Caldimonas thermodepolymerans: one gene and its partners. The protein of the gene in region 1 interacts with the protein of each later gene in a pairwise test. Links are inferred from orthologs where the notes say so. Each region holds a gene or a part of one and is shown on either strand. Other genes may lie near its edges.

Region 1 (7,636 bases):
ACCGCCGCCCGGCTGATCGTCGAGGAGGGCATGGAGTACGGTCCGGCCAAGCGCAAGGCCGCCAAGCTGCTCGCCAAGCGCACGCTGGCGCCGGTGGACCTACCCGACAATGACGCGGTCGAGGCGGAAGTGCGTGCCTACATCGACATCTTCTGCGCCGACACCCAGCCGGCCGAGCTGGCCGCCCTGCGGGCCGTCGCGCTGCGCTGGATGGAGCGGCTGGCCGAGTTCCGCCCGCACCTGACCGGCGCGGTGTGGAACGGCACCGCCACCCGGCTCAACGACGTGTGGATCAACCTGTTCTGCGACGACTCCAAGTCCGCCGAGATCCGCCTGATCGACCGGCGCGTGGACTACGACGTCGGCACCGTCCAGGGCTTCCGCGGGGCGCCGGTGGACGTGCTGACGCTGACCGACCGCAGCCCGGAGCTGGGCCAGCCCGTCTCCGTGCACCTGGTGATCTACGACCATGACGACCTGCGCGGTGCGCTCAAGCCGGACGCACGCGGGCGCACCGAACGAGGCAGCCTGGACGCCGTGCGCGCGCTGCTGGAGGGCACGCCATGAACCGCCGTCAATGGGCCGTGGCCGCCGTGGCCGGCCTGGCTGCCGCCGCGGGCGGCGCCGGGCTGGCCTGGTGGCGCCGGCCGGCACCGGCTGACGCGGCCGACACTGCCGCGCTGTGGTCGCTGCGCTTCGACACCCCGGACGGGCGGACGCTGGAGATGCAGGCGCTGCGCGGCCGGCCGCTGGTCGTGAACTTCTGGGCGACCTGGTGTGCCCCCTGCGTGCGCGAGATGCCCGAGCTGGATCGCTTCCACCAACGCTTCGGGCCGCAGGGCTGGCAGGTGGTCGGCATCGCGATCGACCAGCAAGCCCCAGTGCAGGAGTTCCTGCGCAAGGTGCCGGTGGCGTTCCCGATCGCGTTGGGAGGCTACGCCGGCATGGAGCTGGTGCGCGCGCTCGGCAACCCGCAGGGCGGGCTGCCGTTCACCGTCGTGCTGGGACGCGACGGTACGGTGCGGCACCGCAAGCTGGGCGAAACCAGTTTTGCCGAGCTGTCCGGCTGGGCAGATGCAACAACTATGTGACCGGCGCGGTCTGTGAAAACAATTTCTCGACATTTGCGCCGATTTGCGCGTAAAGTCACGGCTTCTTTACTGACGGCCGTCCCGACGACCCGCCGCTGATGTCCATCCTCGTTCTGCATGGTCCCAACCTGAACCTGCTCGGCACCCGCGAGCCGCAGGTCTACGGGTCGACCACTTTGAGCCAGATCGACGCAGAACTGGTCAAGTTCGCCGCAGATCGAGGCATTGAACTGAGAACCTTCCAAAGCAACCATGAAGGGGCGCTGGTCGACCGCATCCACCAGGCGCGCGATGACGGCACCCGCTTCATCATCATCAACCCGGCGGCCTACACCCACACCAGCGTGGCGCTGCGCGACGCGCTGGCCGGCGTGGCCATCCCCTTCGTCGAAGTGCACCTGTCCAATGTGCACCGGCGCGAACCCTTCCGGCAGCACTCCTATTTCTCGGACCTCGCCGAAGGGGTGATCTGCGGTCTCGGCGCCACCGGCTACCGCCTGGCCCTCGAGTACGCGCTGGAACGTCTCGCACCCGCGGCCTGACGCTTCCCCCGCTCCACTCACCCACGGCGATTGACGACAGATCGAGGCTCACTGGTGCGCGAACGCCGCTGATCACGACAAAAAAGGAAAGTTGGAGAGCGAAATGGATCTACGCAAGCTCAAGACCCTCATCGACCTGGTGTCGGAGTCGAACATCTCCGAGCTGGAGATCACCGAAGCCGACGGCAAGGTGCGCATCGTCAAGTCCGACGGCCACACCGCCGCCTCGGCCGCGCCGGTCGTGATGGCCCCGGTCGCCGCGCCGGTGGCGGCGCCGGTCGTCACCGCCCCGGCCCCCGCGCCGGCAGCCGCCGCTCCCGCGGCGCCGGCCGCGCCCGAGGTCAAGGGTCACGTGGTCAAGTCGCCGATGGTCGGCACCTTCTATCGCGCCTCCAGCCCGGGCGCCAAGCCCTTCGTCGAGCTGGGCCAGCAGGTCAAGGAAGGCGACCCGCTGTGCATCATCGAGGCGATGAAGATCATGAACGAGATCGAGGCCGACAAGTCCGGCACGGTCACCCAGATCCTGTGCGAGAACGGGCAGGCCGTCGAATACGGCCAGCCGCTGTTCGTGATCGAGTGAGCCGGCGGGGGCCACCCGCCCCTGCCTCCTGCCTGATCGCACGGGCGATCAGCCACCCAGCCAGCTTGGCCCAGCGGCACCACGCCGTGCCGGGAACGCCCCGGCCCCCGACGAGCCTGCCGCGGAGATCACGATGTTCAAGAAGATACTGATTGCCAACCGCGGAGAGATCGCCCTCCGCATCCAGCGCGCCTGCCGCGAGATGGGCATCAAGTCGGTCGTCGTCTATTCCGAAGCCGACCGCGATGCCAAGTACGTGAAGCTCGCCGACGAGGCGGTGTGCATCGGCCCGGCCGCCTCGGCCCAGAGCTATCTCAGCATGCCGGCCATCATCTCGGCCGCCGAGGTGACCGACGCCGAGGCCATCCACCCGGGCTACGGCTTCCTGTCCGAGAACGCCGACTTCGCCGAGCGCGTCGAGCAAAGCGGCTTCACCTTCATCGGCCCCACGCCCGAGTGCATCCGCCTGATGGGCGACAAGGTTTCGGCCAAGGCCGCGATGATCAAGGCCGGCGTGCCCTGCGTGCCCGGCTCCGACGGCGCGCTGCCCGAGGACCCGAAGGAGATCATCAAGATCGCCCGATCGATCGGCTACCCGGTCATCATCAAGGCCGCGGGCGGCGGTGGCGGGCGCGGCATGCGCGTCGTGCACACCGAGGCCGCCCTCATCCATGCCGTGCAGACCACCCGCACCGAGGCGGGCGCCGCCTTCGGCAACCCGGCGGTCTACATGGAGAAGTTCCTCGAGAACCCGCGCCACATCGAGATCCAGGTGCTGGCCGACCAGCACCGCAACGCGGTGTACCTGGGCGAGCGCGACTGCTCGATGCAGCGCCGCCACCAGAAGATCATCGAGGAAGCACCGGCGCCGGGCATCCCGCGCCGCATCATCGACAAGATCGGCGCACGCTGCGCCGAGGCCTGCCGCAAGATCGGCTACCGCGGCGCCGGCACCTTCGAGTTCCTGTACGAGAACGGCGAGTTCTACTTCATCGAGATGAACACCCGGGTGCAGGTCGAGCACCCGGTGACCGAACTCGTCACCGGCATCGACATCGTGCAGATGCAGATCCGGGTGGCCGCCGGCGAGAAGCTGCCGTTCTCGCAGCGCCACATCGAGATGCGCGGCCACGCGATCGAGTGCCGCATCAACGCCGAGGACCCGTACAGGTTCACGCCCTCGCCCGGCCGCATCACGATGTGGCACGCGCCCGGCGGCCCCGGCGTGCGCGTCGATTCGCACATCTACACCAACTACTTCGTGCCGCCCAACTATGATTCGATGATCGGCAAGATCATCGTGCATGGCGACACCCGCGAGCAGGCGCTGGCACGCATGCGCATCGCGCTGTCGGAAACGGTGGTCGAAGGCATCCAGACCAACATCCCGCTGCACCGCGAGCTGCTGGCCGATGCCAAGTTCATCGAGGGCGGCACCAGCATCCACTACCTGGAAAGCTGGATGAGCGAGCGCAAGCGGTGACGCCGTCCCCGTCCCCGCGACGACCAGGCGCTGGCGCCGACGCAGGAGAAACGCGATGATCGAATTGCTGCTGCTGGCCGGCGAGGACCTGGTCGACACCGTCTCGGACGCGCTGATGGAACTCGACGCGCTGTCGGTCTCGGTGGAGGACGCCGACGCCGGCACCGAGGCCGAGCAGGCGCTGTTCGGCGAGCCGGGCCTGCCGCCACCCAAGGGCGGCTGGGGCCGCTCGACGCTGCGCGCCCTGTTCCCCACCGAGGAAGCCGCCACCGAGGCGGCCACGCTGCTGCTGGCCCAGCCCTGGGCCAGCGAGGTGCACGTGGTCGCGATGCAGCCGGTGCCGGACCAGGACTGGGTGCGACTGACGCAGTCGCAGTTCCATCCGGTCGAGATCACGCCCGAGTTCTGGATCGTGCCGACCTGGCACGAGCCGCCGGCGCAGGCGCGCCGCGTGATCCGGCTCGACCCGGGACTGGCCTTCGGCACCGGGACCCACCCCACCACGCGCATGTGCCTGCGCTGGATCGCGCAGCAGGCCCCGGCGCTCGCGCCCAGCTGGCAGCGCGTGCTGGACTACGGCTGCGGCTCGGGCATCCTGGCGATCGGCGCGGCGCTGCATGGCGCGCAGGCGATCGACGCGGTGGACATCGACCCGGCGGCGATCGAATCGACGCAGGCCAACGCCCAGGCCAACGGCGTGACGCTGCGTGCCGGACCGCCCGAGCTCGCGCAGGGACGGTACCCGCTGGTGCTCGCCAACATCCTGGCCACGCCGCTCAAGCTGCTGGCGCCGCTGCTGTGCGGCCATGTCGCCCCGGGCGGCCACCTGGTGCTGGCCGGCATCCTCGAGCGCCAGGCCGACGAGCTCGCCGAGGCCTACGCCCCGTGGTGCCGGCTCGAGGTCAGCGACCAGGAGGATGGCTGGATCCTCATGACGGGCCGCCCCGGCACACCGGCCTGAGGGGACGGCAAGCCGCCGTCCCGATGGCATCATTCGCGCCATGAGTCTTGCCACCCGCTGCCCGGCCTGCCACACCACCTTCCGCGTCGTCCAGGACCAGCTGAAGGTCTCCGAAGGCTGGGTCCGCTGCGGGCGCTGCAACGAAGTCTTCAACGCGATCGAGGGACTGTTCGACCTCGAGCGCGACGGCATGCCGCCGCCGGCGCCCGCCCCGCGGGCCGCGCAGGCACCGGCCAGGCAGGTCCCGCCCCCACCGCCGCCTCCGGCACCGGCGCCGGCCGTGCCGCCCCCCCCTGCCCCGCAGGCCGCCGCCGGCGCGCCCGCGGCCGCAGCGGCGACGGTCGAGGAGGACGAGGCGGACGAGGTCACGACCGCCTACGACGTGCTCGACTCGCGCTTCCTGAGCCGCAGCACCTACGGGGCCCACGAGGCCCCCGAGAAGGACGAGGACGACGGCTTTGCCGACGCACGCTTCGACAGCACCCTCGAGGAACACGAACTCGAGTCGCAGGCCGTGGCGGCCGGCCTCGGCGCCGCGCCCCCTTCGGCCGGCGGCGAGGCGGCGCGCCGCAAGTCACGCCTGCGCGGCACCCCCGTGCGCGAGCGGCGCAGCAGCGCGGACGACGACGAGGTCGCGCCGGAATTCCTGCGCAAGGCCGAGCGCGCGGAGCGCTGGCGCCGCCCCTGGGTGCGCGCCGTGCTGGGCCTCGTGGCGCTCCTGCTGCTCGGCGCCCTGCTGCTGCAGGTGGCCCACCACCAGCGCGACCGGCTGGCCGCGACCTACCCGGCCACGCGCCCCTGGCTGGAGCGCCTGTGCGACGTGGCCCGCTGCACCGTCGGGCCCTGGCAGCACATCGAGGCCATCGTGATCGGCGGCAGCAGCCTCTCGGCCGGCGCCGCGACCGACAGCTACCGCCTCTCGGTGCTGGTGCGCAACGACGGCAACGTGCCGGTGGCCGTGCCCCACATCGAACTGCGGCTGGCCGACTACAACGGCGAGCTGATCACGCGCCGCGCGCTGTCGCCGGCAGACTTCCGCCACCGGCAGGTCGTGATCGCGCCGCGCTCGGAGGTCTCGCTGGACCTGGAGTTCACCAGCCCCGGCCGGCGCGTGGCCAGCTTCACCGTCAGCGCCTTCTACCCCTGAAGAACGTCGCCATCCACTCCCTGGAGCACACATGCCTGCCCTGATCTGCGGCTCGCTCGCCTTCGACACCATCACCACCTTCCCCGGACGGTTCCAGGAGCAGATCCTGCCGGAGCAGATCCACATCCTGAACGTCTCCTTCCTGGTGCCGACGCTGCGCCGCGAGTTCGGCGGCTGCGCCGGCAACATCGCCTACACGCTCAAGCAGCTGGGCGGCGAACCGCTGGTGATGGCGGCGCTCGGCGCCGACGGGCAGAGCTATCTGGACCGCATGCGCGAGTGGGGCGTGTCCACCGAATTCGTGCAGGTGGTCGGGGACAGCTACACCGCGCAGGCCATCATCATGACCGACGCGGACAACAACCAGATCACCGCGTTCCACCCCGGCGCGATGCAGTTCGCGCACCGGAACGTGGTGCAGGCACGCGAGGACATCCGCCTGGCCATCATCGCACCCGACGGACGCGACGCGATGCTGCAGCATGCCGAGCAGCTGGCCGCCGCGGGCATCCCCTTCGTGTTCGACCCGGGCCAGGGCCTGCCGATGTTCAACGGCGACGAACTGCGCCGCTTCGTCGCGCAGGCCACCTGGGTGGCGGTCAACGACTACGAGGCGCGGCTGCTGTGCGAACGCACCGGCTCGGACCTCGCCGAACTGTCGCGCTCGCACCTGCAGGGCATCATCGTGACGCTCGGGGCGCACGGCTGCGAGGTCTGGACCGGCGGCGAGAAGGTGCACGTGCCGGGCGTGACGGCCAGTGCCGTGGTCGACCCGACCGGCTGCGGTGACGCATTCCGCGGCGCGCTGCTGTACGGGCTGGAGCGCGGCTGGGACCTGGTGCGCTGCGCCGAGCTCGGCAACCGTGTCGGAGCGATCAAGATCGCCTGCGCCGGTCCGCAGAACCACCGCATCGACCGCGCCGCCCTCGGCCTCGCCTGAGCGCCGGCCTCAGCCTTCCGCGGGCGGCACCAGGCGCGCGAGCAGCGCGACCAGCCGTGCGTCGCTCGCGTCCGTGGCCAGGCTCACCGTCTTGCGGCGCGCGGTCTGCCCGCGCAGCAGCGACAGCGAGGCGCGCGCGACGCCGAGCTGCTCGGCCAGCCAGCGGATCAGCGCCTCGTTGGCCTTGCCATCCACCGGCGGCGCGTGCAAGCGCACCCGCAGCGCCCCGTCATGCAGCCCGACCACCTCGGTGCGCTTGGCATTGGGAATCACGCTGACGTCGAGCTCGAGCCCGTGCCGGGTGCGTCGGGCAAAGCTGGGAAGGTCGGCGGAGGCACTCATCGGTCAGCAGTGAGAGGGTCCATGAAAAAACCCGGCCAGGGCCGGGTTTTGACGTGAAAGCAAATCCCGCTTCAGGGACGCGCGCCGGTCGGGAACGGCCACGCAGCCTGGGGGCTGAGCGTGGTCTTGGCCACCGGAGCCGGAGCAGGCGCAGGAGCCGCAGCAGGGGCAGCGGCGGCCTTCTTCGCAGCCTTCTTGGCTGCGGGCTTCTTCGCCGCAGGCTTCTTGGCAGCAGGCTTCTTCGCAGCAGCCTTCTTCGCCGGTGCAGCCTTCTTGGCAGCGACCTTCTTCGCCGGAGCCTTCTTGGCGACGGCCTTCTTCGCAGGCGCCTTCTTGGCGGCGACCTTCTTCGCGACGGCCTTCTTCGCCGGTGCGGCCTTCTTGGCAGCGACCTTCTTCGCCGGCGCCTTCTTGGCGACGGCCTTCTTCGCCGGGGCCGCCTTCTTCGCGGCGACCTTCTTCACCGCGACCTTCTTGGCCGGCGCGGCCTTCTTGGCGACGACCTTCTTCGCCGGCGCCTTCTTGGCAGCGGCCTTCTTCGCCGGTGCCT
Region 2 (7,495 bases), 370 kb from region 1 along the record:
CCGGGGGACGGTCGGTCGGATAGATCCATGCCGCCGCAGGGTTGGAGTTCTCGAACTGGGTCCCGTCGGACCGGTACCACGGTTGGTAGCGGATCTCGGGGTTGTAGTAGAGCGTGTTGTACGCGGGGGACCGCATCCGCGCCGAGATCAGGTCGTTGGTCCGTGTCGGGATGACCTGCGGCTCGTACCTGGTGTTGCCCGACAGCACCCGTGCCCGACGATCCTGGTGATGGAAGGTCATGCGGTACCTGTTCTCGGTGCTGCTGGGCAACGTCGAGTCGGGCATGGACTGCCACTGCATCGAGCCGGAATCGTCCAGCGTGTAGACCAGGTTGGGATGCGCCGGGTTGGTGGTACGCGTCAGGAACGGCATCTGGGCGGGCGCCGACCAGGCCGGGACCGCCTGCATGCCGGCCAGCACGGCCGCCAGTACGAATGCGCTGCGGCGTCGGGCAGCGCGGCGGGCAATGGAAATCGGAGCGTCCATGTCAGTCATCCTTTGCGTGACCATCGGTCCTGCGATACGGTGGATTTCGTGCATCGCGCAGTGCTCACAGGATCGCGCGCAGCGCCGATTGCACCGTCACCTGTGCGCCCGAGACGGGTCGCCCGTCTCCGTCCCGACGGAAGTCCGGGCTGTAGCCGCGGGCCGTGATGCGGAAGATGAACACGTACTCTTCGCCATCCTCCAGGCGATCCCTGATGCGCTTGGCGTTCGGCGGCACGTTCTCGGCGGGGAAGGCTTCCGCATAGCTCATGCGCTTGACCATGCACTGCGGCGTCACGGCATAGTTGATGTTCGAGCCGAGCACGCTGGCCGGCACCGAGTTGGCCGTATCCCAGTTGCTCTCGGTGCGCCATTCGTCGTCGGTCCCGCCCTCGATGACGGAAATGGCGGCGTAGTTGCCTGCCGCGACCTGGCTCTCGCAGTAGCGCAACGCCAGCTCCGCGGCCTCCAGGGCCAATGCCTGGGCCCGCATGTTCTGGCTGACCAGGTCACCGAACAGCGAAGTGCGGATCGCCACAGACGAGCTGATGCCGATCACGACCAGCAGGATCAGTGCGATCACGAGCACCACGCCGCGGGACTGCGCGCGGCGCGGTCCTCGGTGCCGGCGCCTGGCGCCCCCGGAACTTGCCCTTTGCATCGTCATGGCGGCCTCTGTCATCACGGAGCGGAAACGGAAGTGCGATTGCGCAGGCTGATGGTCGTGACCATCGCGCGGCGGATGCGACGGTCCGCCTGGGAGGTCGTGTTGCCGTCGCAATCGATGTACGGCGTGTTGGGCTCGTCGGCTGCACCGTCTTCGGTGCGCATCAGCAGGCAGACGCGGATGCTGGTGACCGCACACCACGAGTTGGCCGGGGTCGACCCGGAAGCGCAGCTGGCAATGCTGTCCGCGTTCAGGTACCGGACGGTACGCCCGCCATAGGCCGGGGGATCGAAGACCACCGGATCGTCCGACAGGGTCCCCTGAGCCGCGATGCCGTACTGGATGCGCATCGCTTCGACGTTGTCGACCAGCGCCTCCGGCCCGCCGCCACCGTTGCCGCGGCAGTACAGCGCCGGATTGCCGGTGCTCGGGCTCTGCGCGATGTAGAAGCGGTTGTCCACCCACCCGTCGGCCGGGATGCCGGCGGACGCGCCCAGGCAGTCGGTCGGCGTGATCCCCGGCTGGCGACCGTCGTAGCGCACCGCGATCGCGTCGTTGCCGGCGCCGCTGGCGCAGCTGAGGTTGGCGAAGTTGGCCGCCGTCGGGTTGTTGAAGCCGTTGCGGCAGCCGCGCAGCATGTCCTCGCTGTCGAGCGACTGCACGGGCGAGCCCGGGATCCAGAACCCGGCCATGCGCAGGTGGCGGTTCATCAGGCTCAGCGCCACCTGGCCCTCGTCGTTCAGGCGGGCCTGCGCGTCGTATCGCCGTCCGGACAAGCCCGTCCCCGAGACGGTGATGAGGATCGCCGCCAGGATCACCGCGGCGATCGCCAGCGCCACCATGATCTCGACCAGCGAACGGCCCGCCTGACGGCGACGGTCATGTCGAAGTCGATCCATCCTCATAGCACCACCCTCACCGGCATGCATTGCGGCCGTGGCGACGACACGCCCGCGCCTTCAGGACACAGCCCGGACAGCGAGGCCGAGTCGTCCTGCTCGTCGTTGCCGTGAGCCTCGGGATCCAGCCACAGGACCCAGACGTTGTAGGCGTTGGGCTGCGCCGCGTCGCGTTCGACGTACAGCCCACCGCCCGGCAGGGCCAGGCGGACCGTGTTGAGCATCTGCGCCAGGTCCACTTCCGCGATCTCGGCCGGCGTGCATTCGGCGGGGTTGGCGCAGGCGGGCACCGTGACCGCCGAGGCGCCGCTGTCGTAGGCTTCCTCGTGGACGTAGTTCCCCGCCATCGCCCCGTCGACGTTGGCGCGCATGCGGTCGGCCATCTCGGTGGCCAGCTGCGTGGCCACGCCACGGAACTGGGACATCTTTCCGTACCTGAAGGCCGCGGCATGCAGGCCGGCCATGGCCAGCATGCCGAACGACAGGATCAGCAACGCCACCAGCACCTCGATCAGGCTCGCCCCGCGGGCGGCGGAGCGCCTGCGGCCATGGCCTGCGGCAAAGGAAGGTCTCATCATGAACATGTCCCCGTGGTGCTCATGCGCGTGGAACCGACGAAGTTCACGCACACGACACGGCGCAGTCGCGCAAAGTTCGCATCGCCTTCGGGCAGGGTCGGCAGGAAGGTGAAGCTGCCCGCCGCCCCGGTGGCGACACCGCTGGGCAGGAAGGTGATGGAGGCGCTGCCGCTGCGCGTGATGCCGCCACTGTTGGTCACCGGCCCGTGGACCTGGACCACCTGGTCGGTTTCCGCGTTGAACTGTCCCTGGGTGCCGCGATCGACGAAGATCACCCAGCCCGTGGTCCAGTCACCGGACGAGCAGGAAGGCTCGTCGCTGTCCGGCTCGGTCGTGCGGCACAGCGTCACCGGCGCGCCGCGCTTGATCGCCTCCGCCCGCGCCAGGCGCATGGCGCTCGCGATCTCGCTCACGTGCCCCGTGACGGCGCGACCGGCAACGAAAGTGCGGAAGCTCGGCACGCCGATGGCAATGAGCACCCCCATGATGGAGATCACTGCCAGCAATTCGATCAGCGTGAAGCCGCGATTGGGTCTGCTGTTCATGTTCGCCTTATCCTGACGGTCGCCACTCTATCGACCGCCACCTGCACCGACAATTTGATCGCGACAACCGGCGCCCGCCGTGTGATGAAAGGCAGGGCCGCACCACCTGTCCGCGACCGAACGCGATGAATTTCACGAAATGAGCCGATCCGACGACGACCGCCACTGGATGGCGCAGGCCCTGGAGCAGGCCCGCCAGGCCAGGATCATCTGTCCGCCCAATCCCGCCGTGGGCTGCGTGCTGGTGCTGCCCGACGGGTCCAGCGTGGCCGCCCATACCCAGGCGACCGGATCCGCCCATGCGGAAGTCGCGGCCCTGCAGGCCCTGGCAGCCAGCGGGCGATCAGCGCACGGCGCCACGGCCTACGTGACCCTGGAACCCTGCTCCCACTTCGGCCGCACCCCGCCCTGCGCGGACGCGCTCGTCCGCGCCGGGGTGCGCCGCGTCGTGGTGGCGGTGCGCGATCCGAACCCGCTGGTCGCCGGCCGCGGGATCGAGCGCCTGCGCGCGGCCGGCATCCAGGTGGACGAGGGGCTGATGGCCGACGAGGCGCGCGAGGTCAACCTCGGGTTCTTCTCGCGCATGCTGCGCCAGCGACCGTGGGTGCGCATGAAGGTGGCCGCCTCGCTGGACGGCCGCACCGCGCTGGACAACGGCGTCAGCCAGTGGATCACCTCGCCCGCGGCGCGGGCCGACGGCCATGCCTGGCGGGCCCGGGCGGGCGCGGTGCTGACCGGCATCGGCACGGTGCTGGAGGACGATCCGCGGCTGGACGTGCGCGAGGTGCAAACGCCCCGGCAGCCGCTGCGGGTGATCGTCGACTCGCGCCTGCAGACGCCGCCTACGGCGCGCATCCTGCCGCCGCCGGGCCAGGTCCTGGTCTACGCGGCCCGCCCCGACGAGGCCGCCGCGCAGGCCCTGCGTGCGGCCGGCGCCGAGGTGCAGTACCTGCCCAACCCGCACGGCAAGGTCGACCTGCCGGCCATGCTGGCGGACCTGGCGGCGCGCGGCATCAACGAGCTGCACGTCGAGGCCGGGCACAAGCTCAACGGCTCGTTCGTGCGCGAGGGACTGGTCGACGAGTTCCTGGTCTACCTGGCGCCCAGGCTGATCGGCCCGGGACGCGGCATGCTGGAGCTCGCCCCGCTCGCCGCGCTGGACCGGTCCGTCGCGCTGGAATTCGTCGACGTGCAGCGCGTCGGCCCCGACCTGCGCGTCATCGCCCGCCCGCCGGGACGGGACCGCTTCTGAAAACGCCTGCCCGCGCTCCTGCGACAATCCGGGTCATGTTCACCGGCATCATCATCGGCCTCGGCCACATCCGTTCCGTTTCTCCCCTGGGCGACAGCGCGCAGCACGGCGTGCGGCTGGCGGTCGAGACGCCCGAGGGCTTCCTGGACGACGTCCAGCTGGGCGACAGCATCGCGCTCAACGGCGCCTGCATGACCGTCACCAGCTTCGACCCCGCGCAGCGCGTGTTCACGGTCGACGTCTCGGCCGAAAGCCTGGCGCGCACGGCCGGCCTGGCCGAGCCCGGCCCGGTCAACCTCGAGAAGGCGCTGCGCGCGCACGACCGGCTGGGCGGGCACCTGGTCAGCGGCCATGTCGACGGCCTGGGCACGGTCACGCACCTGGGGCCGGTGGGCGAATCCTGGCAGCTGCGGGTGCTGGCGCCCACCGAGCTGGCGCGCTTCCTGGCCTACAAGGGCTCGATCACCGTCAACGGCGTGAGCCTGACCGTCAACCGGGTCGAGGACCGCGCCGACGGCTGCGAGTTCAGCATCAACCTGATCCCGCACACGGTCCGGCACACCACGCTCGGCACGCTGAAACCGGGCAGCCGGGTCAACCTCGAGGTCGACCTGATCGCCCGCTACGTCGAGCGCATGCTGGGCACAGCTGCCGTCCCCGCCCGCTGAGCTGCCGCCGGCCGGCCGCGGGCCGGCCACCTACAATGGCGTCCATCATGCCGATTTCACCTGTTCCCGAGATCATCGCCGAGCTCGCCGCCGGGCGGATGGTCATCCTCGTCGACGAAGAAGACCGTGAAAACGAAGGCGACCTGGTCCTCGCCGCGGACCATGTCACGCCCGAAGCGATCAACTTCATGGCCAAGTACGGCCGCGGGCTGATCTGCCTGACGCTCACGCGCGAGCGCTGCGAGCAGCTGCAGCTGCCGCCCATGGCCGCACGCAACGGCACCAAGCACGGCACCGCGTTCACCGTCTCGATCGAGGCGGCCACCGGCGTGACCACCGGCATCTCGGCCGCCGACCGCGCCCGCACCGTGCAGGTCGCGGTGGCCAAGGACGCCAAGCCGAGCGACCTGGTGCAGCCGGGCCACATCTTCCCGCTGCAGGCCCAGGACGGCGGCGTGCTGATGCGCGCCGGCCACACCGAAGCCGGCTGCGACCTGGCGCGCATGGCGGGCCTGACGCCGGCCGCGGTGATCTGCGAGATCATGAACGACGATGGCACCATGGCCCGCCTGCCGGACCTGGAGGTGTTCGCCGAGAAGCACGGCCTGAAGATCGGCACCATCGCGGACCTGATCGAGTACCGCAGCCGCAACGAATCGCTGGTCGAGCGCGTCGGTGAACGGCCGCTGCGCACGCCGTACGGCGAGTTCCGCTGCATCGCGTTCCGCGACCGCTCCGAGGGCCTGCACCTGGCGCTGGTCAAGGGCAGCTGGGGGCCGTCGGACGAGGTGCTGGTGCGCGTGCACGAGCCGCTGTCGGTGTTCGACCTGCTCGCCTCCGAACACAGCCCGCATTCCTGGCCGCTGCCCAAGGCACTGGCACGCCTGCAGCAGGAGCCGGCCTGCGTCGCGGTGCTGATGAACTGCGGCGAGTCGGTCGAGGACCTGCTGGGCATCTTCCGCGAGGAGGAACGCCCGCACACGCCGTCGCGCGCGCAGATGGACCTGCGCACCTACGGCGTCGGGGCCCAGATCCTGCGCGACCTCGGCGTCAAGCGCATGAAGCTGCTGGGCACGCCGCGCCGCATGCCCAGCATGATGGCCGGCTACGGCTTCGAGGTGACCGGCTTCCTGTCGCCCGAGGGGCAGTGAGCCGGCGGCCGTCCGTGTCTGCCACTACTTGAACTTGAAGGATCCTCATGCAAGGCGCTGACAAAGGCCAGGCTGCCCGGCTCGATGGCACCGACCTGCGCATCGGCATCGTCCAGGCCCGTTTCAACGAGGCCATCACCGCCCGGCTGGCGCAGGAATGCCTGGCCGAACTGAAAGCCCTCGGCGTGGCGGACAAGCACGTCCAGCACGTGACCGTGCCGGGCGCGCTCGAGGTGCCGCTTGCGCTGCAGGCCATGGCCGACAGCGAGCGCTTCGACGCGCTGATCGCGCTGGGCTGCATCATCCGCGGCGAGACCTACCACTTCGAGCTCGTCGCCAACGAAAGCGGGGCCGGCGTCACGCGCGTCTCGCTCGACTACCAGATCCCGGTGGCCAACGCCATCCTCACGGTCGAGAACGAGGCGCAGGCCTGGGCCCGCGTGGAAGAAAAGGGCCGCGACGCCGCCCGGGTGGCGGTGGAGATGGCCAACCTGCTGGAAGACCTGTCGTGACCTCCTCCGGAAAATCCCCCGCCAAGGCCGCCGGCCGGCGCTCGCCGCAGAAGTCGGCGCGCCGCCGCTCGCGCGAGCTGGCGCTGCAGGGCCTGTACCAGTGGCTGGTGTCCGGCTCGGACGCCGGCGAGATCGAGGCCAACCTGCGCGAGATCGAAGGCTTCGACAAGGCCGACAGCGCCCACTTCGACGCGCTGCTGCACGGCTGCATCCGCGAAGCCGCCGACCTGGACGCCATCCTCTCGCGCCACGTCGACCGCAAGACGACCGAGCTGTCGCCGGTCGAGCATGCGGTGCTGATGATCGGCACCTACGAGCTCAAGCACTGCATCGACGTGCCGTACAAGGTGGCCATCAACGAAGCGGTCGAGCTGGCCAAGAGCTTCGGCGGCACCGACGGCCACAAGTACGTCAACGGCGTGCTGGACAAGGCCGCCGTCGACCTGCGCCCGGCCGAAGTCGAGGCCGCGCGCAACGCCCGCCGCTGACTCTCCCGCCCCGCCATGAGACTCGCCGCACGCACCGGGCTGATCGAACCCTTCTACGTGATGGAATGCGCCAAGGCCGCCGCCGAACTGGCGCGCAGCCCGGCGTGCGACCCGGCGCAGGGCGGCCGGCCGATGATCTACCTGAACATCGGCGAGCCCGACTTCACCGCCCCGCCGCTGGTGCAGGAAGCCGCCGAGCGCTGCATCCGCGACGGGCGGACGCAGTACACCCCGGCGCTGGGCCTGGA
Region 3 (7,590 bases), 1.9 Mb from region 1 along the record:
ATCACCACGGCAAGCCATTTTTGCTTGGTCATAAGTCAGCTGTCCTTCGTACTTCGTGTTCAGCAGGGTCGTGCGTCGCTGCGGGTTCAGCCGCGCGGGTCGAGCGTGCCGGCCTTCAGCTCGGGCACGTAGGCCTTGGCGCCGTCCCAGATCGGCAGGGGCTCCAGCTTGGGCCGGATCGCGCCGTACATCCATCCGCTGTAGGCCAGCAGCAGCACGCCGTTGAGGAACAGTTCCTGCGGGCCGGTGAACAGCTGGCGCGGCATTTCGGGGCCGCCGACGATGAAGGTGTTCAGCCAGAAGATGTTGACGGTGGCCGGGAATTCCAGGATCAGGCCGAGCAGCGGGAAGCGGTTGAAGAACAGCATCGCGCCGGTGACGATTTCCAGGTACTTGATGGCCTGGTAGAGGTAGATGTTGGCGTTGGCCTGGACCCATTCGCCCCCGATGCCGGGAATCTCCGGCACGTAGCCGGTCATGGCGTAGCGGATGCCGGAAAACAGCAGGTGCGCGCCGAAGTAGAACCTTATCCAGTGGATGACGTAATACCAAGTTGACCCACGGGTCATGCCAAGCTCCTAGTCTTTCGAGTTCATGGAACGCATGGCCGCGCCCTGCGGCGACGGTCACGCTTTTTCGCCGGCAAGCCGGCGAAGGCTTCCCCGTTGGGGGAAGCACGGCGCGACCGGGACGGGGCAAGGCGGCGCGAGCCGACCTGCACCAAGGACGCACCGCAGTGTCTCCTCGTGTGGGTTGTTCTTGTGCGGGCGAAGGATGCATGAGCGCCGGGGCTACAGCAATCGCAGCGCCTGCAACACAGTTATGGGGTTTCGGTATGGAGGCGCAGCGGCCGTTCGGGGCGAAACGTCCTTTCGCCGGCGACATATATCGATGTAATTTCTCTGTCTGATCGGACCGGCGCATGCCCGAACCGGACCTGCCGCCGCCGGCGCCTTGCGAGGCCCGGAAGGCCCGTCCGTGGCCGGCTGCGGCAGGGTGTGCGCAGGCTTGGCGCCAGGGCTGCTATGACATAATCGCGCCTCGTTCCGTTTCACCTGCCCAGGTGGCGAAATTGGTAGACGCAAGGGACTCAAAATCCCTCGCCAGCGATGGCGTGCCGGTTCGAGTCCGGCCCTGGGCACCAGCCGTGCGGCCCCGCGCCTTGCCGCGATGCCGGCCGCCCTTTCCCGTGTCGACCGCGCCGGCCTCACCCCGGCGGCCGCAAAGGTACTCCAGCCGCTCCACCGCTTTGGCGCGAGGCTGCGACAATGCGGGCAGGCCATCCCTGGGAAACGAGTTCACATGCCCCGATACAAAACCATCGAAGACGTCATCGGCCAGACCCCGCTGGTCAAGCTGCAACGGCTGCCCGGTCCCGAGAACGAGCAGCGCGGCAACGTGATCCTGGGCAAGCTGGAGGGCAACAACCCGGCCGGCTCGGTGAAGGACCGCCCGGCCATCAGCATGATCCGGCGCGCCGAGGAGCGCGGCCAGATCAAGCCGGGCGACACGCTGATCGAGGCGACCTCGGGCAACACCGGCATCGCGCTGGCGATGGCCGCCGCCGTGCGCGGCTACCGCATGCTGCTGATCATGCCGGAGGACCTGTCGATCGAGCGGGCGCAGACGATGAAGGCCTTCGGTGCCGAGCTGATCCTCACGCCCAAGGCCGGCGGCATGGAGTACGCCCGCGACCTGGCCGAGCAGATGCAGCGGGACGGCAAGGGCGTGGTGCTGGACCAGTTCGCCAACCCGGACAACCCGCGCATCCACTACGAGACCACCGGCCCCGAGATCTGGGCCGACACCGAGGGCCGGGTCACGCACTTCATCAGCGCGATGGGCACCACCGGCACCATCACCGGGGTGTCGCGCTACCTGAAGGAACAGAACCCCGACGTGCGCGTGATCGGCGCGCAGCCGAGCGAAGGCTCGCGCATCCCGGGCATCCGCAAGTGGCCCGAGGAGTACCTGCCCAAGATCTACGACCCGACCTGGGTCGACGAGCTGGTCTACGTCAGCCAGGCCGATGCCGAGGACATGGCGCGGCGCCTGGCCGCCGAGGAAGGCCTGTTCGCGGGCATCTCGGCCGCCGGGGCCTGCTGGGTGGCCCTGCAGATCGCCAAGCAGGTCGAGAACGCGACCATCGTGTTCGTCGTCTGCGACCGCGGCGACCGCTACCTCTCCACCGGCGTGTTCCCCGCCTGAGCCACCAGCCGCACGAGCGCATGGCCGCTCGCGCGGTACTTGCGTTCGAACGGCGTGAGCGGCGGCGCGTCGTCGCGCACCGCTTCCATCTCCGACGCGATGCCGGCCCAGGCCAGCGCGGCCTGGAACTCCTCGGCGTACAGCCGCCAGTTGGTGCGCAGCTCGATGCGCCCGCCCAGCGCCAGCAGTTCCCGCAGGCGCGGATGGCCGTGCCAGCGCCGCTGCAGGTGCTCGGCCTTGGGCCAGGGGTTGGGGTAGAGCAGGTAATGCCGCGCCAGGCGCACCCCGTCCTGCACCAGCAGCGCCCACAGGTCGGTCACGTCGGCGCGCAGCAGCAGCGCGTTGGGCGGCAGGCCGGCGCCCAGCTTGCGCAGGCCCCGGCCGATGCGCTCGGCCGACTGGTCCACCCCCACCACCAGCGCCTGCGGATGCCGCAGCGCCAGCGCCGCGGTGCTCTCGCCGGTGCCGCAGGCGCTGTCGAGCACCAGCGGGCCGCCGTGCGCGGCCAGGCGCGCGGCCAGCGCGGCGTAGGCTTGCCGGCTGTAGGGGGCGGGCGGGCGCCGGAACGGCGTGGCCAGGTGCTTGCGCACGGTGGCTTCCAGCCGGGGATGGAGCCCCTCCTGGTTGCTGGTCACGGGCCGGGATCGTCCCGGCAGCGCCGGGGACGGTTCCCCGTTAGGATGGCTGGACTGGATTGCGGAGTGCATGGTGAGCGAATTCCGATTCTGCCCGTGCTGCGCGACGCCGTTGCAGTGGCTCACGCTCCCCGAGGACGGCGGCGAGCGCAAGCGCCTGCGCTGCGTGGCCTGCGGCTACACGCACTGGAACAACCCGACGCCGGTGCTGGCGGCCATCATCGAGATGCCCGAACGCGAGGGCCGCATCCTGCTGGCCCGCAACGCGGCCTGGACCGGGCGCATGTTCGCGCTGATCACCGGCTTCATGGAGGCCGGCGAGTCGCCCGAGGACGGCATCCGGCGCGAGATCCACGAGGAAACCTCGCTGACCGTCTCGAAGCTGACACTGCAGGGGGTGTGCGACTTCCAGCGCATGAACCAGGTCATCATCACCTACCACGCGCTGGCGCACGGCGAGATCGTGCTGTCGCCGGAACTGGCCGAGTACCGGCTGTTCCGTCCCGAGGAGATCAAGTGCTGGCGCTCCGGCACGGGGGTGATGCTGGCACAGTGGCTGCGCTCGCGCGGCTACGAGCCGCAATGGATCGACGTCCCGCGCGCGGAGTCGGCAGCCTAAAATCCTTGCGTACAAAGGACGTCCCCATGGAAATCAGCAAGGAACTCGACACCCGCGGCCTGAACTGTCCGCTGCCCATCCTCAAGACCAAGAAGGCGCTGGCCGAGATGCAGAGCGGCGAGCTGCTGAAGGTCGTCGCGACCGACCCGGGGTCGGTGCGCGATTTCCAGGCCTTCGCCAAGCAGACCGGCAACGAGCTGGTCGAGCAGCAGACCCTGGACAAGGAATACATCCACATCCTGCGCCGCCGCTGAAGGCGCCCGGCGGGGCCCATTGCCCTCGCCCGGCATGTCGGACCCGTGGCCCCGTCGTGGACCCGGGCGCCGCGGGGCGGCGTGCAGCAGGCCTGGGCGGCTTACAGGTCCAGGCTCTTCAGGTATTCGCGGAAGCTGGCCCCCAGCTGCGGGTGCGCCAGCGCCAGCTCGACGGTGGCCTGCAGGAAGCCTTCCTTGCTGCCGCAGTCGTAGCGCGTGCCCTCATAGCGGTAGGCAAACACCTTCTCGCGACGCAGCAGCCCGGCGATGCCGTCGGTGAGCTGGATCTCGCCGCCCACGCCGCGCGGCTGGCGACGGATCTCGTCGAAGATGCCGGAGGTCAGGATGTAGCGGCCCGCCACGCCCAGGCGCGACGGCGCGGCCTCGGGGGCGGGCTTCTCGACGATTTCCTGCACGTCCACCAGCCGGTCGTTGACCTGGTGGCCGGCGACGATGCCGTAGCGGCGGGTGTGCTCCGGCGGCACTTCCTGCACCGCGATGATGGTGGCCTTCCAGTCGGCGAACTGGTCGACCATCTGCTTCATGATGGGCGGCTGGCCGACCATCAGGTCATCGGCCAGGATCACCGCGAACGGATGGCCGTTGACCAGGCGTTCGGCGCACAGCACCGCGTGTCCCAGGCCCAGCATCTTGGGCTGGCGCACGAACACGCATTCCATGTCGTCGGGCTTGATCGACTGCACGATCTTCAGCAGCTCGTGCTTGCCGGCGGCCTCGAGCTCGGTCTCCAGCTCGTAGGCCATGTCGAAATGATCCTCGATGGGACGCTTGGTGCGGCCGGTGACGAAGATCATCTCGCGGATGCCGGCCTCGTACGCTTCCTCCACCGCGTACTGGATCAGCGGCTTGTCGACGACCGGCAGCATTTCCTTCGGTTGGGCCTTGGTCGCAGGCAGGAATCGGGTGCCGAGTCCTGCCACCGGGAACACGGCCTTGGTGATATGCATGGTTTTTCCTCCTGGAACTGAGCGATCCTGCCCTGCAAGCTTCAAGCCAGCCGGGCGAGCTGATCGCGGACCCGGGCGAGGGTAGCAGTGAAGTCGGACAGGCGCGCGCGCTCCTGTTCCACGACGTTAGCAGGAGCGCGTGCGACAAAACTTTCGTTACCAAGCTTCGCTTGCGCTTTGGCGATTTCCGTCTCCAGGCGCTTGATTTCCTTGGCGAGGCGCTCGCGTTCGGCGGCCACGTCGATCTCCACGTGCAGTGCCAGCCGCGTCTGGCCCTGCACCGAAACGGGGGCCAGGCGGGTGGCGGCGGCAAATTCTGCTTCGTCGTGGAAGACCTTCACCTCGCTGAGCTTGGCCAGCGCCTGCAGCACCGGCGCCGCCTCGCTGACGAAGTCCGCGCCGCCGATCACGTACAGCGGCACGCGCGTGGCCGGCGACAGGTTCATCTCGCCGCGCAGGTTGCGGCAGGCGCCCACCAGCGCCTTCAGTCGCTCCATCCACGCGTCGGCCTTGGGGTCGACGCGCTCCAGCTGCGCCTTGGGGTAGGGCGCCAGCATGATGGAGTCGTCCGAATCGGGAGCCTTGCGGCCGGCCACCGGCGCGACCTTCTGCCACAGCTCCTCGGTGATGAAGGGCGCGATCGGGTGCAGCAGGCGCAGTACGGTCTCCAGCACGCGGATCAGCGTGCGGCGCGTGGCGCGCTGCTGGGCCGCATCGCCGGTCTGCAGCTGCACCTTGGCGATTTCCAGGTACCAGTCGCAGTACTGGTCCCAGACGAACTGGTAGATCGCGTTGGCGACGTTGTCGAGGCGGTATTCGGCAAAGCCCTGCTCGACCGCGGCCTCGACGCGCTGCAGCTCGCTGGTGATCCAGCGGTCCGCCGGGCTGAAGCTCAGGTAGCCGTGGAACGGTCCGCCGACGGCGCATTCTTCCTTGGTGTGCTCCTTCAGGCCGCAGTCCTGCCCCTCGCAGTTCATCAGCACGAAGCGGGTGGCGTTCCAGAGCTTGTTGCAGAAGTTGCGGTAGCCCTCGCAGCGCTTGCTGTCGAAGTTGATGTTGCGGCCCAGCGTGGCCAGCGCCGCGAAGGTGAAGCGCAGCGCGTCGGCGCCGTAGCCGGGGATGCCGTCGGGGAATTCCTTCTTCGTCGCCTCGCGCACCTTGGGCGCGGTCTCGGGCTTGCGCAGGCCGGTGGTGCGCTTTTCCAGCAGCGGCTCGAGCGCGATGCCGTCGATGAGGTCCACCGGGTCGAGCACGTTGCCCTCGGACTTGCTCATCTTCTTGCCCTGCGAGTCGCGCACCAGGCCGTGGATGTAGACGTGGCGGAACGGCACCTTGCCGGTGAAGTGCACCGTCATCATGATCATCCGGGCGACCCAGAAGAAGATGATGTCGAAGCCGGTGACCAGCACCGAGGAGGGCAGGAACAGGTCCAGCTCCTTGGTCTGCGCGGGCCAGCCCAGCGTCGAGAACGGCACCAGCGCCGAGGAATACCAGGTGTCGAGCACGTCCTCGTCGCGGGTCAGCTCGCCGGTGTAGCCGGCCGCCTGCGCCTTGGCGCGCGCTTCCTCCTCGCTGCGGGCGACGAACATCTCGCCGTTCGTGCCGTACCAGGCCGGGATCTGGTGGCCCCACCAGAGCTGGCGCGAGATGCACCAGTCCTGGATGTTCTTCATCCACTGGTTGTAGGTGTTGACCCACTGCTCGGGCACGAACTTCACCGAGCCGTTCTCGACCACCTCGATGGCCTTCTGGGCGATGGACTTGCCGTCCGGGCCCGGCTTGGTCATCGCGACGAACCATTGGTCGGTCAGCATGGGCTCGACGATCTGGCCGGTGCGCGCGCAGCGCGGCACCATCAGCTTGTGCTTCTTCACCTCGACCAGCAGGCCCTGGGCCTCCAGGTCGGCGACCACCTTCTTGCGCGCGTCGAAACGGTCCAGGCCGCGGTAGGCCTCGGGCACCTCGTCGTTGGTCTTCGCGTCCAGCGTGAAGATGCTGATCATCGGCAGGCCGTGGCGCTGGCCGACCGCGTAGTCGTTGAAGTCGTGCGCCGGCGTGACCTTCACGACGCCGGTGCCGAACTCGCGGTCCACGTACTCGTCGGCGATCACGGGGATGGTGCGGCCGGTCAGCGGCAGCTGCACCTGCTTGCCGATGAAGCGCTGGTAGCGCTCGTCTTCGGGGTGCACCATCACCGCGGTGTCGCCGAGCATGGTCTCGGGACGGGTGGTCGCGACCACCAGCTCGCCCGAGCCGTCGGCCAGCGGGTAGCGGATGTGCCACAGCGAGCCGTCCTCCTCCTCGCTCTCGACCTCCAGGTCGGAGACGGCGGACTTCAGCACCGGGTCCCAGTTGACCAGGCGCTTGCCACGGTAGATCAGGCCCTGTTCATACAGCTGCACGAAGGTGTCGGTGACGACCTTGGACAGCTTCTCGTCCATCGTGAAGTATTCGTGGTCCCAGGCCACCGACGCGCCCAGGCGGCGGATCTGCTGGGTGATGGTCGAGCCGGACTGTTCCTTCCACTCCCAGACCTTGGCGACGAAGTTCTTGCGGCCCAGGTCGTGGCGCGAGACGCCCTGCGCCTGCAGCTGGCGCTCGACGACGATCTGCGTCGCGATGCCGGCGTGGTCGGTGCCCGGCACCCACAGGGTGTTGAACCCGCGCATGCGGTGGTAGCGCGTCAGCGAGTCCATCACGGTCTGGTTGAACGCGTGGCCCATGTGCAGCGTGCCGGTCACGTTGGGCGGCGGCAGCTGGATGGCGAACGAGGGACGGGTCTCGTCGAGCGTCGGCTCGTACAGCCGGCGGCGCTCCCATTCGGGGCCCCACTTCGCTTCGATGGCTTTCGGTTCAAAGGACTTCGCGAGTTCGGACATGGTGCCGGGGATGGATGGATGTGCGAA

Evidence for each region.
Region 2: the proteins of accC (region 1) and ribD interact in binary tests that used the Escherichia coli proteins (3 or more experiments, as listed by UniProt). The link is inferred for Caldimonas thermodepolymerans from one-to-one orthologs.
Region 3: the proteins of accC (region 1) and cysM interact in binary tests that used the Escherichia coli proteins (3 or more experiments, as listed by UniProt). The link is inferred for Caldimonas thermodepolymerans from one-to-one orthologs.

What each region holds. Positions count from the first base shown.
Region 1 is NZ_CP064338.1:3,081,864-3,089,499, forward strand. The notes cover bases 1,533-4,521. They hold accC (acetyl-CoA carboxylase biotin carboxylase subunit), read left to right. Parts: upstream 1,533-2,346; coding sequence 2,347-3,696; downstream 3,697-4,521. Other genes in these bases: aroQ (type II 3-dehydroquinate dehydratase), read left to right, coding at 1,533-1,633; accB (acetyl-CoA carboxylase biotin carboxyl carrier protein), read left to right, coding at 1,737-2,213; prmA (50S ribosomal protein L11 methyltransferase), read left to right, coding at 3,752-4,521. In the rest of the region: IS481_RS14505 (hypothetical protein), read left to right, coding at 1-567; IS481_RS14510 (TlpA disulfide reductase family protein), read left to right, coding at 564-1,091; more of aroQ, read left to right, coding at 1,187-1,532; more of prmA, read left to right, coding at 4,522-4,657; IS481_RS18540 (zinc-ribbon and DUF3426 domain-containing protein), read left to right, coding at 4,698-5,804; IS481_RS14540 (carbohydrate kinase family protein), read left to right, coding at 5,836-6,744; IS481_RS14545 (DUF167 domain-containing protein), read right to left, coding at 6,754-7,086; IS481_RS14550 (histone H1-like DNA-binding protein), read right to left, coding at 7,158-7,636. UniProt on the Escherichia coli protein: This protein is a component of the acetyl coenzyme A carboxylase complex; first, biotin carboxylase catalyzes the carboxylation of the carrier protein and then the transcarboxylase transfers the carboxyl group to form malonyl-CoA.
Region 2 is NZ_CP064338.1:2,707,756-2,715,250, forward strand. The notes cover bases 2,524-5,371. They hold ribD (bifunctional diaminohydroxyphosphoribosylaminopyrimidine deaminase/5-amino-6-(5-phosphoribosylamino)uracil reductase RibD), read left to right. Parts: upstream 2,524-3,315; coding sequence 3,316-4,428; downstream 4,429-5,371. Other genes in these bases: pilV (type IV pilus modification protein PilV), read right to left, coding at 2,524-2,631; IS481_RS12770 (GspH/FimT family pseudopilin), read right to left, coding at 2,628-3,176; IS481_RS12780 (riboflavin synthase), read left to right, coding at 4,464-5,096; ribBA (bifunctional 3,4-dihydroxy-2-butanone-4-phosphate synthase/GTP cyclohydrolase II), read left to right, coding at 5,144-5,371. In the rest of the region: IS481_RS12750 (pilus assembly protein), read right to left, coding at 1-487; IS481_RS12755 (pilus assembly PilX family protein), read right to left, coding at 552-1,070; IS481_RS12760 (PilW family protein), read right to left, coding at 1,169-2,053; more of pilV, read right to left, coding at 2,056-2,523; more of ribBA, read left to right, coding at 5,372-6,247; ribH (6,7-dimethyl-8-ribityllumazine synthase), read left to right, coding at 6,295-6,759; transcription antitermination factor NusB, read left to right, coding at 6,756-7,247; IS481_RS12800 (pyridoxal phosphate-dependent aminotransferase), read left to right, coding at 7,263-7,495. UniProt on the Escherichia coli protein: Converts 2,5-diamino-6-(ribosylamino)-4(3h)-pyrimidinone 5'-phosphate into 5-amino-6-(ribosylamino)-2,4(1h,3h)-pyrimidinedione 5'-phosphate.
Region 3 is NZ_CP064338.1:1,183,594-1,191,183, forward strand. What follows is about bases 313-3,255. They hold cysM (cysteine synthase CysM), read left to right. Parts: upstream 313-1,302; coding sequence 1,303-2,208; downstream 2,209-3,255. Other genes in these bases: IS481_RS05685 (hypothetical protein), read right to left, coding at 313-569; trmB (tRNA (guanine(46)-N(7))-methyltransferase TrmB), read right to left, coding at 2,178-2,843; IS481_RS05705 (NUDIX domain-containing protein), read left to right, coding at 2,914-3,255. In the rest of the region: IS481_RS05680 (hypothetical protein), read right to left, coding at 1-32; more of IS481_RS05685, read right to left, coding at 87-312; more of IS481_RS05705, read left to right, coding at 3,256-3,462; IS481_RS05710 (sulfurtransferase TusA family protein), read left to right, coding at 3,489-3,716; UTP--glucose-1-phosphate uridylyltransferase GalU, read right to left, coding at 3,818-4,684; IS481_RS05720 (valine--tRNA ligase), read right to left, coding at 4,726-7,563. UniProt on the Escherichia coli protein: Two cysteine synthase enzymes are found. Both catalyze the same reaction. Cysteine synthase B can also use thiosulfate in place of sulfide to give cysteine thiosulfonate as a product.